Regions from separate parts of the Paenibacillus sp. FSL H8-0259 genome, predicted to be linked through region 1. Evidence: predicted binding sites of a transcription regulator. Region 1 holds the regulator's gene; the other holds the start of a gene.
What was found. The regulator CtsR, encoded in region 1, represses protease genes until heat stress. The targets are predictions, from matches to a motif close to ATGGTCAATAAAGGTCAAACA.
Positions count from the first base shown of each region.

Region 2: clpP (ATP-dependent Clp endopeptidase proteolytic subunit ClpP) is a predicted target of CtsR. The motif match lies at 2,005-2,025, and genes of this name have one in related genera.

Region 1 is NZ_CP150147.1:7,516,837-7,523,725, forward strand. It holds gene clpC (ATP-dependent protease ATP-binding subunit ClpC) at 1-172, opposite strand, end outside; gene NSU01_RS32375 (protein arginine kinase) at 209-1,273, opposite strand; gene NSU01_RS32380 (UvrB/UvrC motif-containing protein) at 1,303-1,827, opposite strand; gene NSU01_RS32385 (CtsR family transcriptional regulator) at 1,858-2,319, opposite strand; gene NSU01_RS32390 (GNAT family N-acetyltransferase) at 2,683-3,855, opposite strand; rRNA gene rrf (5S ribosomal RNA) at 4,290-4,406, opposite strand; rRNA gene NSU01_RS32400 (23S ribosomal RNA) at 4,535-6,889, opposite strand, start outside.
Region 2 is NZ_CP150147.1:168,697-175,585, reverse strand. It holds gene gap (type I glyceraldehyde-3-phosphate dehydrogenase) at 1-346, opposite strand, end outside; gene NSU01_RS00880 (sugar-binding domain-containing protein) at 463-1,515, opposite strand; tRNA gene NSU01_RS00875 (tRNA-Arg) at 1,845-1,919, shown strand; gene clpP (ATP-dependent Clp endopeptidase proteolytic subunit ClpP) at 2,113-2,709, shown strand; gene NSU01_RS00865 (GDSL-type esterase/lipase family protein) at 2,796-3,434, opposite strand; gene NSU01_RS00860 (DUF4163 domain-containing protein) at 3,591-4,697, opposite strand; gene NSU01_RS00855 (SIMPL domain-containing protein) at 4,951-5,709, opposite strand; gene NSU01_RS00850 (GNAT family N-acetyltransferase) at 5,805-6,341, opposite strand; gene NSU01_RS00845 (HPr family phosphocarrier protein) at 6,412-6,681, opposite strand; gene whiA (DNA-binding protein WhiA) at 6,779-6,889, opposite strand, start outside.

The DNA of each region.
Region 1 (6,889 bases):
CAAGACCCAGACCGAGTCCGATCAGTGCCTTGGCGGCAATGCCGTCACCTTCACGAATCAGTCCGAGCAAAATATGTTCTGTCCCAATGTTGTTGTGTCCCAAACGTACGGCTTCTTCCTGCGCCAGCGCCAGCACCTTTTGTGCGCGTTCCGTAAATCTTCCAAACATCATATCTCCTGCACCTCCACGGATAATATATATCTATAATTAATGTTGTGATCCCAGTGTTTCCCGGAGCAGCTTCGCCCGGTACATATCCCGTTCGGTGGACGAAAGCTCGTCGCCGAACAGCTTTTGCAGAAAACCCGGCTGAGTCTTGACATTCAGCTCATTAAGCACTGAAATCGAAGGCCCTTCCAGTATCCCCAAATCTACACCAAGCCTTAGATCGGAGAGCCGCTGTGCTGACTCTTTAAGCTCCATCACAGCCGCGTAGGCTAGAATCCCATATGAACGTTTGATGCGGTCGGTAATCCGCAGAGCGGAATCCACAAGCAAGCGCTCACGTGCGTTCCGCTCATGCTCTATAATCTGGGTGACTACGCTGTGGAGATTCTCAATAATCTCATTCTCGGTCTGACCGAGCGTAATCTGGTTGGAAATCTGAAAGATATTCCCTACTGCTTCGCTGCCTTCACCATAAATTCCTCTAACGGTAAGACCGACCTGATTAACAGCGGATAGAATCCGGTTAATCTGATGGGTCATAACCAATGCCGGCAGATGAACCATTACCGAGGCTCTGAGCCCGGTTCCCACATTGGTGGGACAACTGGTCAGGTATCCTCTGCGGTCATCAAAAGCGTAATTGACAGCAGCCTCAAAGATATCATCGATGGCTGTTGCCCTGACCCAGGCCTCTCTCACCTGCAGACCCGGAAACAGGCATTGAATGCGGAGATGATCCTCCTCGTTGATCATAATGCTGACTGACTCGTCCTCATTAAGAATGACTGCTCCGCCTTTGGAATCATCAGCCAGATTAGGACTGATCAGATGCTTCTCCACCAGTACTTTTTTATCCAGCTCATCGAGCTCATCCAGCCTCAGCAGCTGAAAGTTGCCGAAATCCGCAGAGGCTTCTCCCTGAAATACAGGAGCAAGCTGCTCCAGCACCTCTTCCGACTGCTGCGCAGACGCCAATAGCGGGAAAGGAAGGTGCTCCAGATTACGGGCGATACGCATTCGGCTGCTGATAACAATCTCGGAATGACTCCCGCCGCAGCGCATCCAGTCACTAAGTGCTTGTTCGGTAAACCGGAGACTTGACATGTGGAATCCCCTCCTATATATCAAAGACTTTACTCTTGTGGCATTTCTTTTTCAAGTTTGCGGATTCTGTCCCTCAGCTCGGCTGCAGTTTCAAACTCCTCCTGCATAATGCTCTGCTGTAATTCCTGCTTCAGCTCATCAATTTGGCGTTTACACATGATCTGTGCACCCGCCCGTTTGGGAAGCTTACCCACATGGGCTGTACTTCCGTGTACCCGTCTGAAGAGCGGGTCCAGCGTGCTGTCAAAATATTTGTAGCAGGAGCTGCAGCCGAACCGTCCAAGCTTGCTGAACTGTGAGTAGGTCATACCGCAGTTCTCACACTGCAGCCCCTGCACAGTCTGTGCGGCCTCTGACTTGCCCTTGCCTGCGCTCTCCAGATCAAGCAGCCCGGAAAGCAAGCTGTGTATGGAGAATCCTCCGGCAGTACCGGGGATGAGCTCCCCTTTTTCCCGCGCACAGCTTTCACAAATATGAAATTCTGTCTTCTCTCCGTTCACGATCTTCGTGAAATGGAGTGTAGCCGGTTTGACCCCGCATTCCTGGCATAGCATGAGCGGTGTCCCTCCCTCACATTTTGACAATTATTTGCCTAACAAAGAGATTAGCATGGCCTTCATTAGCTTGGCACGAATCTCATCCCGGTACGGCAGATTAACCGTCAGGCATTCCCGGGAAACAGCGGACCGCATAAGACACGCTTCACGCTTGGAGAGAAAACGGGCCTCCTCCAGCTGATAAATCAGTCCTTCGGCGGAATTCTGGTCAATATCATTCCCTATTGTGGAGTTCAGATGTGCATACAGTGCCACATTCTGAGGCAGCTCGAAGCGCTGAATCCGGATATACCCTCCACCGCCGCGTTTGCTCTCCACTACATATCCCTTTTCCAAAGTAAAGCGTGTACTGATGACGTAATTGATCTGCGACGGCACACAGGAGAACTGGTCCGCCAGATCATTGCGCTGAATTTCCACCGTACCTTCGGGACTTTCATGCAAAATATTCTTCAGATATTGTTCAATAATATCGGAGATATTACGCATCACTCATCCTCCAGTGTGTAAGCCTTGGTTAAGCTTGTGCTGTATCAACGTCCACCGTCCATACATAGCTCTAAAGAATTTAACCCGGGGACTGAAGTGCGAATCGGCTGCAATAGCCTTCGTACTGAGCCTGACCTCCAACTGTTACAATCCTAAGAACACTGCTGTCGAGCTCGCGTTGACTTTGACTTTCTTTGACTTTTTTCATATTATAACATATTCTCACTGAATTCCAAGGGGTTGCTCTTATTTTTTACTTTTTAGCCGCATTGTATTCCGAATAGCTTCACGGATCCCATTGCAAGGGGATATGTATTTTAGGCTCTCCTGCTTCTAATGTAAGCGGAAGAGCCTTCAGGTTTGTCAGAAAAAATCAAATAAAGCCGTTTGCGCCTGCGGGATCAGCTTCTCCAGCCAATCTACAGCTTCATGTGTACCGGATAACTGTCCATACCGGGCCATTTCAACTGGACGTCTGTATCCCATCAACAGTGCGGTAAGTGTACCAATACTGCATATAAGATCAGCGTTTGATCTGTCCCCCTGGATCTGAGTAAATGATACCTCCCCATGTTCAGCTACTGTCCACCGCCACAGGCCGTTATTCCAGGGGGCATGCTCATCTTCAATATAAAGCAGCCGCTCCCGGATACCGCTCAGCGCATGGAAAGACAAATTCTCTATAAAGGCTTGGGCGTTGACAATGCGTGCCATGAAGTACGGATAATTCTCCTGGGCAATCCGCGGGTCGGGAAGCAAATACGGCAGAATGTCATCAGAGGGAACCAGCTTCAATGAAGCTCCGGTGATCATAGAGTCATGGTTAGCCAGAAATGTCCACAGCCCTTGCCGGGCCTTCTCATTCAGATAGACAAATTCATCGATGACCAGTTCTTTGTTCACTATTTTATACAGCACATACCCTTCCGGTTCACCCTGCTGCGAATAAAATACACACTGATGTGTATCTTCATCGAGTACTTTTTCCTTCCACCATTCCTCCGTACGCTGCAGTGTGCCGTTGTACCGGGTTGCAAATGAGACATACAGCTGTTGCAATACTTTAATATCAGCCGCCCCGCGCTTCACAGAGCCCTGTATTTCAGCCTTCCGCGGAAATTTATCCACAGGTATGTTATATTTCTTATATTCACAATAGATCTCCCAGCCGAATTTCCGGTAAAAGGGGATTAAAAACGGGTGCAGAAAAGACAGTGTTTGCCCTGCTTCGTTCATGGTTTGCAGCGCATGGGTCAACAGCTTGGCCACATATCCCTGCCTGCGGTTCTCCGGCCACGTGGCTACACCCGCAATTCCGCCCATAGATACGGGCTTGCCCTGTATGTATGCCTGAAGTGGAAGAAGTACCAGCTTGGCACTTAAACTTGGTCCTTCGAATACTCCCCATATTTGTTCCGGCTTGAACTTCTCTCTGGCGCGTTCCCTGTCTTCTCCTATCACCTTGTACTGAAAAGCATATTCTGACAAGCCTAAGCCTTCTTCAAAATCATCTGCGTGCAATTGCCTTATTTCCATGCTGCTCACCCCGTTAATGAATTTATAGAGATAGAGTCCAATGGTTGCTCAGATTGAGTATATCAAGCAAATTGTCCAGAAGCTAATGAGGTACAAAAATAGCCCGCGGACAAAAGTTATCCACAGGTTTTGAACAGTAAAACAAAAAACCGGAAAGAGTTTCTTCCGGCAAAAATTAGTTATCCACGATTCATATTTATCTATCCACAAAATTCACTTTTTATCCACAAAAACAGTGGATTACTTAGGTTTTCTCTTGACTCATTCGCCTGAATATGCGTTTTAATCCACATTATCAGGGAAAAGACTTCTTCCTGAAATTGTATCCACATGTGCGTAAGTTTTCAGCAGTTACTGAAATTTATCCACAGCTTTTCCACAACCCTGCACAAACCAAAAAAGCCACTGTCGATTGCTCAACAATGGCTTCATGTGCTTGGCAACGTCCTACTCTCCCAGGACCCTTCGGTCCAAGTACCATCGGCGCTGGAGGGCTTAACGGTCGTGTTCGGGATGGGTACGCGTGGAACCCCTCCGCTATCGCCACCAAACATGCGTCTGTGAAACAGACGCTGCCGCTTGAAATTCGGTTCATCACGAATGTGTGAATGAAATTTCATGGCGTACAGGCTTGATCACCTGAAAACTGAATCCGAAACGAATCTGCGCTCTAAGAAATTTGGATAAGCCCTCGACCGATTAGTATTGGTCAGCTCCATGCATTGCTGCACTTCCACCTCCAACCTATCTACCTCGTCGTCTTCAAGGGGTCTTACTAATTGGGAAATCTCATCTTGAGGGGGGCTTCACGCTTAGATGCTTTCAGCGCTTATCCCGTCCGTACGTAGCTACTCAGCCATGCTCCTGGCGGAACAACTGATGCACCAGCGGTACGTCCATCCCGGTCCTCTCGTACTAAGGACAGCTCCTCTCAAATTTCCTGCGCCCACGACAGATAGGGACCGAACTGTCTCACGACGTTCTGAACCCAGCTCGCGTACCGCTTTAATGGGCGAACAGCCCAACCCTTGGGACCTACTTCAGCCCCAGGATGCGATGAGCCGACATCGAGGTGCCAAACCTCCCCGTCGATGTGGACTCTTGGGGGAGATAAGCCTGTTATCCCCAGGGTAGCTTTTATCCGTTGAGCGATGGCCCTTCCATGCGGTACCACCGGATCACTAAGTCCGACTTTCGTCCCTGCTCGACTTGTAGGTCTCGCAGTCAAGCTCCCTTATGCCTTTGCACTCTGCGAATGATTTCCAACCATTCTGAGGGAACCTTTGAACGCCTCCGTTACTCTTTAGGAGGCGACCGCCCCAGTCAAACTGCCCGCCTGACACGGTCCCCGTACCCGATTAGGGCACTAGGTTAGAACCTAGATACGATCAGGGTGGTATCCCAACGGCGCCTCCGCAGAAGCTTGCGCTCCTGCCTCAACGGCTCCCACCTATCCTGTACAGATCGTACCCAAATTCAATATCAAGCTGCAGTAAAGCTCCATGGGGTCTTTCCGTCTTGTCGCGGGTAACCTGCATCTTCACAGGTATTAAAATTTCACCGGATCTCTCGTTGAGACAGCGCCCAAGTCGTTACGCCATTCGTGCGGGTCAGAATTTACCTGACAAGGAATTTCGCTACCTTAGGACCGTTATAGTTACGGCCGCCGTTTACTGGGGCTTCGGTTCACAGCTTCGGATTGCTCCTAACCACTCCCCTTAACCTTCCAGCACCGGGCAGGCGTCAGCCCGTATACTTCGCCTTGCGGCTTCGCACAGACCTGTGTTTTTGCTAAACAGTCGCTTGGGCCTTTTCACTGCGGCCCCCTCGGGCTATTCACCCTACCGAGGCACCTCTTCTCCCGAAGTTACGAGGTCATTTTGCCGAGTTCCTTAACGAGAGTTCTTCCGCGCGCCTTAGAATTCTCTTCTCGCCTACCTGTGTCGGTTTGCGGTACGGGCACCTTCTCCTGGCTAGAGGCTTTTCTTGGCAGTGTGAGATCATGACCTTCGCTACTACAATTTTCGCTCCCCATCACAGCCCAGCCTTAGTGATGTGCGGATTTGCCTACACATCAGCCTCACTGCTTAGACGGACATATCCATCAGTCCGCGTCACTACCCTCCTGCGTCACCCCATCGCTCATAGCGGATTACGGTGGTACAGTAATTTCAAACTGTTGTCCTTCGACTACGCCTTTCGGCCTCGCCTTAGGTCCCGACTTACCCTGAGCGGACGAGCCTTCCTCAGGAAACCTTGGGCTTTCGGCGGATCAGATTCTCACTGATCTTTTCGTTACTCATACCGGCATTCTCACTTGTATGCTGTCCAGCGCTCCTTACGGTACACCTTCAACCTACATACAACGCTCCCCTACCCCAGATGCAAAGCATCTAGCCATAGCTTCGGTGGTGTGTTTAGCCCCGTTACATTTTCGGCGCAGAGTCACTCGACCAGTGAGCTATTACGCACTCTTTCAATGGTGGCTGCTTCTAAGCCAACATCCTGGTTGTCTGTGCAACTCCACATCCTTTCCCACTTAACACACACTTGGGGACCTTAGCTGATGGTCTGGGCTGTTTCCCTTTTGACAATGGATCTTAGCACTCACTGTCTGACTCCCGGCAAGAAGTTAATGGCATTCGGAGTTTGACTGAGCTTGGTAACCCTTGCGGGCCCCGCACCCAATCAGTGCTCTACCTCCACCACTCCATTCACCGAGGCTAGCCCTAAAGCTATTTCGGGGAGAACCAGCTATCTCCGAGTTCGATTGGAATTTCTCCGCTACCCCCACCTCATCCCCGCATTTTTCAACATGCGTGGGTTCGGGCCTCCAGTGCGTGTTACCGCACCTTCACCCTGGACAGGGGTAGATCACACGGTTTCGGGTCTACGTCCACATACTCAATCGCCCTATTCAGACTCGCTTTCGCTGCGGCTCCGGCTTCTCACCTTAACCTTGCATGTTAAACGTAACTCGCCGGTTCATTCTACAAAAGGCACGCCATCACCCATAGATCGGGCTCTGACTTTT
Region 2 (6,889 bases), 890 kb from region 1:
TCTTAGCTCCGCCTTTAAGGTGCTTTTCAGCTGCTTCTTTAGTTGTGAAGAAACCTGTGCATTCCAGGACGATATCAACGCCAAGCTCTCCCCAAGGAAGTTCTTCAGGGTTGCGGTTCGCCAGAACCTTAACATCTTTACCGTTAACTTTGAAGAAGCCGTCGTGAACTTCAACATCGCCTTGGAATTTACCTTGAGTTGTATCATATTTAAGCAAATGAGCAAGCATCTTAGCGTCAGTCAAGTCATTGATTGCTACCACTTCGATACCTTCTACATTTTGAATACGGCGGAATGCAAGGCGTCCAATACGTCCAAAACCGTTAATACCAACTTTTACACTCATTGAATAGTTCCTCCTAGATTTCGTTTTATTTATTCAAGACAAGCCGTGAGGCTCGTCAAGACAACAAGGTTAAGTATAATGCATAATACCTTTGCGCGCGTCCCATAAAATGGAATCTATAGGACCTCTTGCAATTGTTTGTCGATTTCTTTGCCGATTTCGATAGCAGCCGCCTCGTCTGTCACGAGAATATCCTCTTGGCCGAACCGCAGCATCGCATGAATGGCCTTAGCCTTGCGTTTGCCGCCGGCAATACCGATGACGACTTCTGTACGGATAATGTCTTCCAGGCGCAGCCCCATGGTCAGCATGGTATGAACCACCTCGCCATTCTCATTGAAATAATATCCGAACGATTCGGCTACCGCACCCTCGTCCTGAATCTCTGAGATTGTACCGGGGTCCAGCTTGCGGCGGTGAGTCATTTCAATGGCATCGCCAATTCCATGCACAATAATACGCGATCTGCGGATAATCTGCACAATCTCTCCAATATTGGAGTCCAGTGCGAGCGACTGATAGGCATCGCCGCTGAGCAGATCAGGCACATGCAGCAGACGGTAATTGGCACCAATCCGTTTGGCCATGGTCGAAGCAATGGTGTTGGCTTGGATCTCCATGCTCTCTCCCAGTCCTCCGCGCGCCGGAACTACCCAGGCGTTCTTATAGGAAAGGGATAGCGGCGGGGTCAACTGATCGGCCATTTCGGCCAGGGTCGATCCGCCTGTGACGGCAATCGTATCGTCACTGCGCAGTACACTGAGCAGTGCCTTCGAACCTGCACGCCCCAGTTCACGTTTGGTGAACAGCGAGGTCTCGCAGTCGCCAGGTACAACAACTACTTTACTGAGACCGTACGTAGTACGAATTTTCTCTTCCAGATCATCCAGGCCGAAGAGGCTCTTGGCGATCGGCTCCAGCAGGTCAAGCAGTCTGCGACCGGCTTCGCTAATGCGCATGCCGACGCTCTCGATCTCAATGAGCCCTTGCGATTTCAGAAGATCCGTCTCGGCGCGCAGCACCCGCTCGGTCATATCAAGCGAGGCGGCAAGCGTTCTGCGCCCAATAATATCGGACAGCATGATCTGATGTAGAATCGTATACCGTCTCTTAAGGGTTTCCATGAGATCAGGCAGAAGCTGCTTTTGGATTTCCAATAAATTACGCATGCTTTCACTCCTGCAACTTCGTCTTTCTCTTTTCCCTTGTTCGTGGTCTCAAAATGTCCCGGGTTAACTTTTTAAGTCCCACCCATATTCTACCCAAAACTGACGCCGAGTGCAAGTGTTCCGAGACTATAATTCTCAGACCCGTTTCATCTTATACATCTGCCGGTCTGTGAGAGGTAACCACGCCCTTAAGCACATGACTGAAAACCTCCATCACCTGACTGTCAAGTGGGAAGCTATCATCTGCCTGGGAGCCGGAAAAATATTTTTTGCACAACGGGTTTTACACGTTGCTTTTATGCAATAAGTGTATTATAATAATTTCTGTTGCGCCCGTGGTCCAATGGATATGACGTAGGCCTCCGAAGCCTGAGATCCAAGTTCGATTCTTGGCGGGCGCGCCATTATTTTCACTTTTGTACATAATTTAGCAATGCTTATATTATATTTAACCAAAGAGCCGCTTGATGGCTCTTTTTTTTGAATCTAAGTTTGACTTTCTTTGACTTTTTGTTTGAATTTGTTTATCATGTGGTTAATACGGTAACAGTAAAAAATGAACACATTCGAAGCACCAATTTCAAGGAGGTTTTCCACGTGAGTTATATTCCTATGGTAGTAGAACAGAGCAACCGCGGTGAGCGCGCTTATGACATCTATTCCCGCCTGCTGAAGGACCGCATCATTTTCCTTGGAACGGAGGTTAATGACGTGGTAGCCAATTCCATCATCGCACAAATGCTCTTCCTGGCTGCCGAGGATCCGGATAAGGATATTCACCTGTATGTAAACAGCCCTGGCGGTTCCATTACGGCGGGTATGGCTATATTTGATACAATGCAGTACATTAAACCGGATGTATCCACCATCTGTGTTGGGATGGCCGCTTCCATGGGAGCCTTCCTGCTGAACGCCGGCGCCAAGGGCAAGCGCTTTGCCTTGCCGAACAGCGAAATTATGATTCACCAGCCGCTCGGCGGTGCCCAGGGTCAGGCTTCGGATATCGAAATCCGCGCCCGCCGCATCATCAAGCTGCGCGAGAAGCTGAACCGTATCCTGTCCGAACGTACGGGCCAGCCGATCGAGAAGATCGAGAAGGATACCGACCGCGACTACTTCATGAGTGCTGCCGATGCAGCTGAATATGGCATTGTCGATAAAGTCATTGAGAAGACCTTGCCGACTGGCGTTTAATTTCTATACTTCACCAACACATAAAGAGGCTGCCACGGACCTACAGGTCTACGGCAGCCTCTTTATTTGGCATATATACTGATGTTTCACCTCAAGGTTCCATATCCCAGGGCATCCAGCTTGCCGGCAATCACCCGGTAGCCCCTGCCGTTCGGATGGATATGATCCAGGAACAGCAGCCCCCGCTCATTTCCGGCAAATTCATGATAAATGGAAGCAAACCCCACAACATAACTGCTGTAGCCGGCAGCATAGCGGTTGAACTGCCGCACCCAATCTGTAGCCGCATCCACCTGAGGATACGGATTATAGAGACCTACAATCCGGATAATGTAAGGACTTCGCGTACCCGCCTTCAGCTGTGCCAGAGTATTCATAATATCACTGAAATTCCGTTTGCATTCCCGGAGCGCTTTTTGCAGATATCCATTCAGCTCACCTGGCCTCCCCGCTGCGGCTTTGGCGGCCTTAATCAGATCATTGCCGCCAATAGAGACGGTGATGATCTCCGCATCCTTAACCGCAGAACGAAAGCCGCCATCTGTCTTGAGACGCTGCTCCAGCCCTGCTGTTGTCAGACCGTTCACTCCAAGATTCGCTGAAGCCACCGGAGTCTGCAGCCGCCCTTCCGCCATCCGGCGGTAGACGGGAACAAATCCGTTCCCGGGCAGAGCCCCGAATCCGGTCGTTAATGAATCTCCAATGGCCGTATATTGATAGACCATATCCTTCCCTCCCCGCTATAAGCTGCTTGCTTTCTTTAGCTTATGACTGCCTCGGGGATGTGGTAACGGCAGGGCAGCCTTAATAGGCCCGCAAAAGAAATCCTGCCCTTATGTCTCCGGAGGAAACGCATGGGCAGGATATATGAAACTACTATATTATTTCAGTGCAGCGAACGGACTGCTTCCGTCCGGCAGCAGCTCTTTGAAGCTGAAGATTACCTCCGGGAAGCCTGTAGCGTATGCAGTATACTCATATTGCTGGAAGAAGAGCACGGCTTTGCCCTCTTTCAGATAGAAGTATTTCTCTGTATTCAGGCCTGTGAATCCTCCCAGATAACCTCCGTTTGCTTTGATTTCAGTAGATACCTTGGCATTCAGCTGTTTCTTGTAGTTAGGATTAGCCTTGAACAAATCCCCCAGCAGCAGGCGTTTACCGTCTTTAAGTGAGAAGGTAAAGGCATTGCGGATAGTCGATCCATGTGCACCGCCGGTATATCCGTATTGATTCGTGATCAGACTGAGCACGCCGTCCTGATTATAAGTGACCACATAACCGCCTTCGAATTCATACGGACGGTCGTCCTCGGATTTAAGGGAGATTTGATCTTCGGCGTAAGCCGCGTATTTCTGAATCGTCTGTTTGATTGTATCATTGATTGCCTTCTCAGCCTCGCTACTTGCAAGACCGCTGACCTGTGGATAATCCAGCTTGATTGGTGCATCTTTATGGTCCTTAACATAGCTCTCAGTCTTTATAGTTACCGCATTTTGCGTTCTCTTCATCACATTGAGCCGTCCCGTAGCGGCACTCCAGTCACCCTTGTAGCCTAAGTAATCGCTGAGCAGGTCAAACGAAACATAGAAGCGGTTATCCATATTCTTCACTTCATATTCGCCGATAAAATAATTGTTCACTTTAATCGTAGTATAGTATTCAGTAACCGTCAGTTTAGTTTGTGTAGTACCTGTACCGATGGTATACGTCTTCTCTGCTTTATCATAAGATAGCGGCATCCCCAGCGCATCGCGCATAAACGTTACCGGAATCCATACCTTTCCGTCCTGGAAAAGCCCCTTCTGCGCTGCAATCTTGCCGTTTACCTTCAGTACTACTGGGGAGGATGCAGCCTTCACCTGAGCAGCTGCTGGAGCTGCCTGAGTTATACCTGCCGGTATTGCGGCTCCACCGAGCAGCATTCCCGCTGCAATCATTCCTGCGCCCCATTTACGGGCGTATTTCTTCGAAGTATCATTCATTTTCATTGTTGTTCTTCCCCTTCCGCTGGTGCGATGTATTATGACGTGATGTGTTCCCTCAGCTTCACTCTTCCTATTATAGGGATAAGAAGGTCGGCGGATGTTACAATGCGCTTTACAGTTTCTTAAGGATTGAAGAGTCTTTCTATCAACCTTATTACATTTATTTAAACAATTTGAGAGATTTCAACGAAAATTTCTCCTAAAAAAGGCGCCGCCCTGCCATAAACAGCAGAGCAAGCGCCTCTTCGCGGTCACTTTATTTCAATTCATAGGTTACGCTCAGCTGAGTGGTTACTTTAACTTCTCCGGGTTCAACGGAGCTTCCGGCAGCTGAATCATTCGCTGCTTTGGACATGGCGGCCTGTTCAACGAAGACAACCGGGTTATTCCCGTCGTCGTTCTGAATGACCGTTACCACCTGCCCGAGTCCGCGTTTCGCCGCTTTAGCAATCGCTGCCGCTTTTACATCTGCATTCTGCATTGCTTTTTCGATAACCTGTGCTTCAAAGGCTGATGGATCTTCGATCGCAAAGCTTGCATTGCCGATATTGTTCGCGCCTGCCGTCGATGCTGCATCCAGCAATTGTCCGACCTTAGTCAGATCACGGTAGGAAATCTTCAGCGTATGCTGGGCATTATAGCCTTTAACCTGCTGGCCTTCCTTTTCGCTATAGATGTAATTAGGCTGTACATAGAACTGCGTGCTCTGAATATCCTTGTCCGCAATTCCCCAGGTTGTTTTGAATAATGCAGTCAGCTTCGCAATCTTTGCCGCGGTACCCTTCTGCGCCTCTTGTGCAGTATCAGCCGTGGTAGTTACCCCGATGGAGAGATAGACGATATCCGGTTTGATCGCAAGTTCACCTTTACCGACTACGTTCACAATATTCTTCTGCACCTCATCGGCAGCGTAAGCCTTTTCAGGACCTTTTAGCACCCCGCTCAGCCCCATTCCTCCTATAATCAAGCTTCCTGCCAGCAGCACTGCTCCGATTGATTTGCCAAATTTCATCATGCTTGCCATCCCCTTTCGTTTCTTTAAGTTGTTGGTACCCTCTAGACGGACCAGCATGGCAAAAGTTGCATATCCTATGTACGTTATTTAATAATTTATTCCGTCTCTATCCAGAAACGCCGGATGACATTTCCGTCCTCCTCAATATATTCGCTATCCTCTACTCCGCCATTCTTGCGGATCGTCCGTTCCGATGCTGTATTGACGGCGTCGCAGACCACGAGTGCCTTCTCTATACCCAGTTCAGCAGCTTTCACGAGGGCCTGCTTCAGAAGTTCACTGGCATACCCCTGTTTGCGCTCCGAAGGGACCACGCCATAGCCGATATGCCCGCCTGTACGGAGTAACGCTTCCGTCAGCCGGTGTCTGATGTTCACGGCAGCCACCACCCGCTGATCCGTTGTCACCAGCCAGAAGGTTGAACTGCTCACCCATCCGTCTTTGATATTCACACCGCCGGCATGCTCACGCAGAGACTGAAGCATCCCGGCAAAGTCAGCAGGATCGATCTCGACTACCCAGGGAACGAATGATTCTCCGCTGGCCTTCCACTCTTCATAAAATGCCAGATAGGGCTCTCTGAGAGCTTCTGTAGGCTCCACTAATGTTACCTCACTGCCTTGGATCTGCATCTGTGTATCTCCCCTTACATAAATAATATGAAAAAAAGCCCCTAAGGGCTTTCGGTAAGACGTGTACCATTTATTGATTCTCGAGTTCTTCCTTACTTACAAGACTTGTCAAAGCGGTTACAGCTTGTTCCGCATCTGCGCCATCTGCGCTGATATAAATCTCCGTACCGGAACTGATCGCAAGGCTCATAATGCCCATGATACTTTTGGCGTTAACTTTTTTATCGTCTTTTTCCACGAAAATCTCCGACGAAAACTTATTAGCTTCTTGCACAAACAATGCTGCCGGCCGAGCATGGAGCCCCGTCTTCAACCGAACAACTACCGGGTGCTTTGTCATGAAACGCTTACCCCCTATTTGAGATCTGCCCAAAAATTTCACATTAATTTTATAATATTATATCATTATAACCTCTACCGCACTAGAAAAAAAATAATCAACTGCCCCGCACCTTGTCAGCCAGCTCATCAATTTTGCGCAAACGGTGGTTTACGCCTGATTTACTGACGGTGCCGCCCAGCATATCGCCAACTTCCTTCAGGTTGAT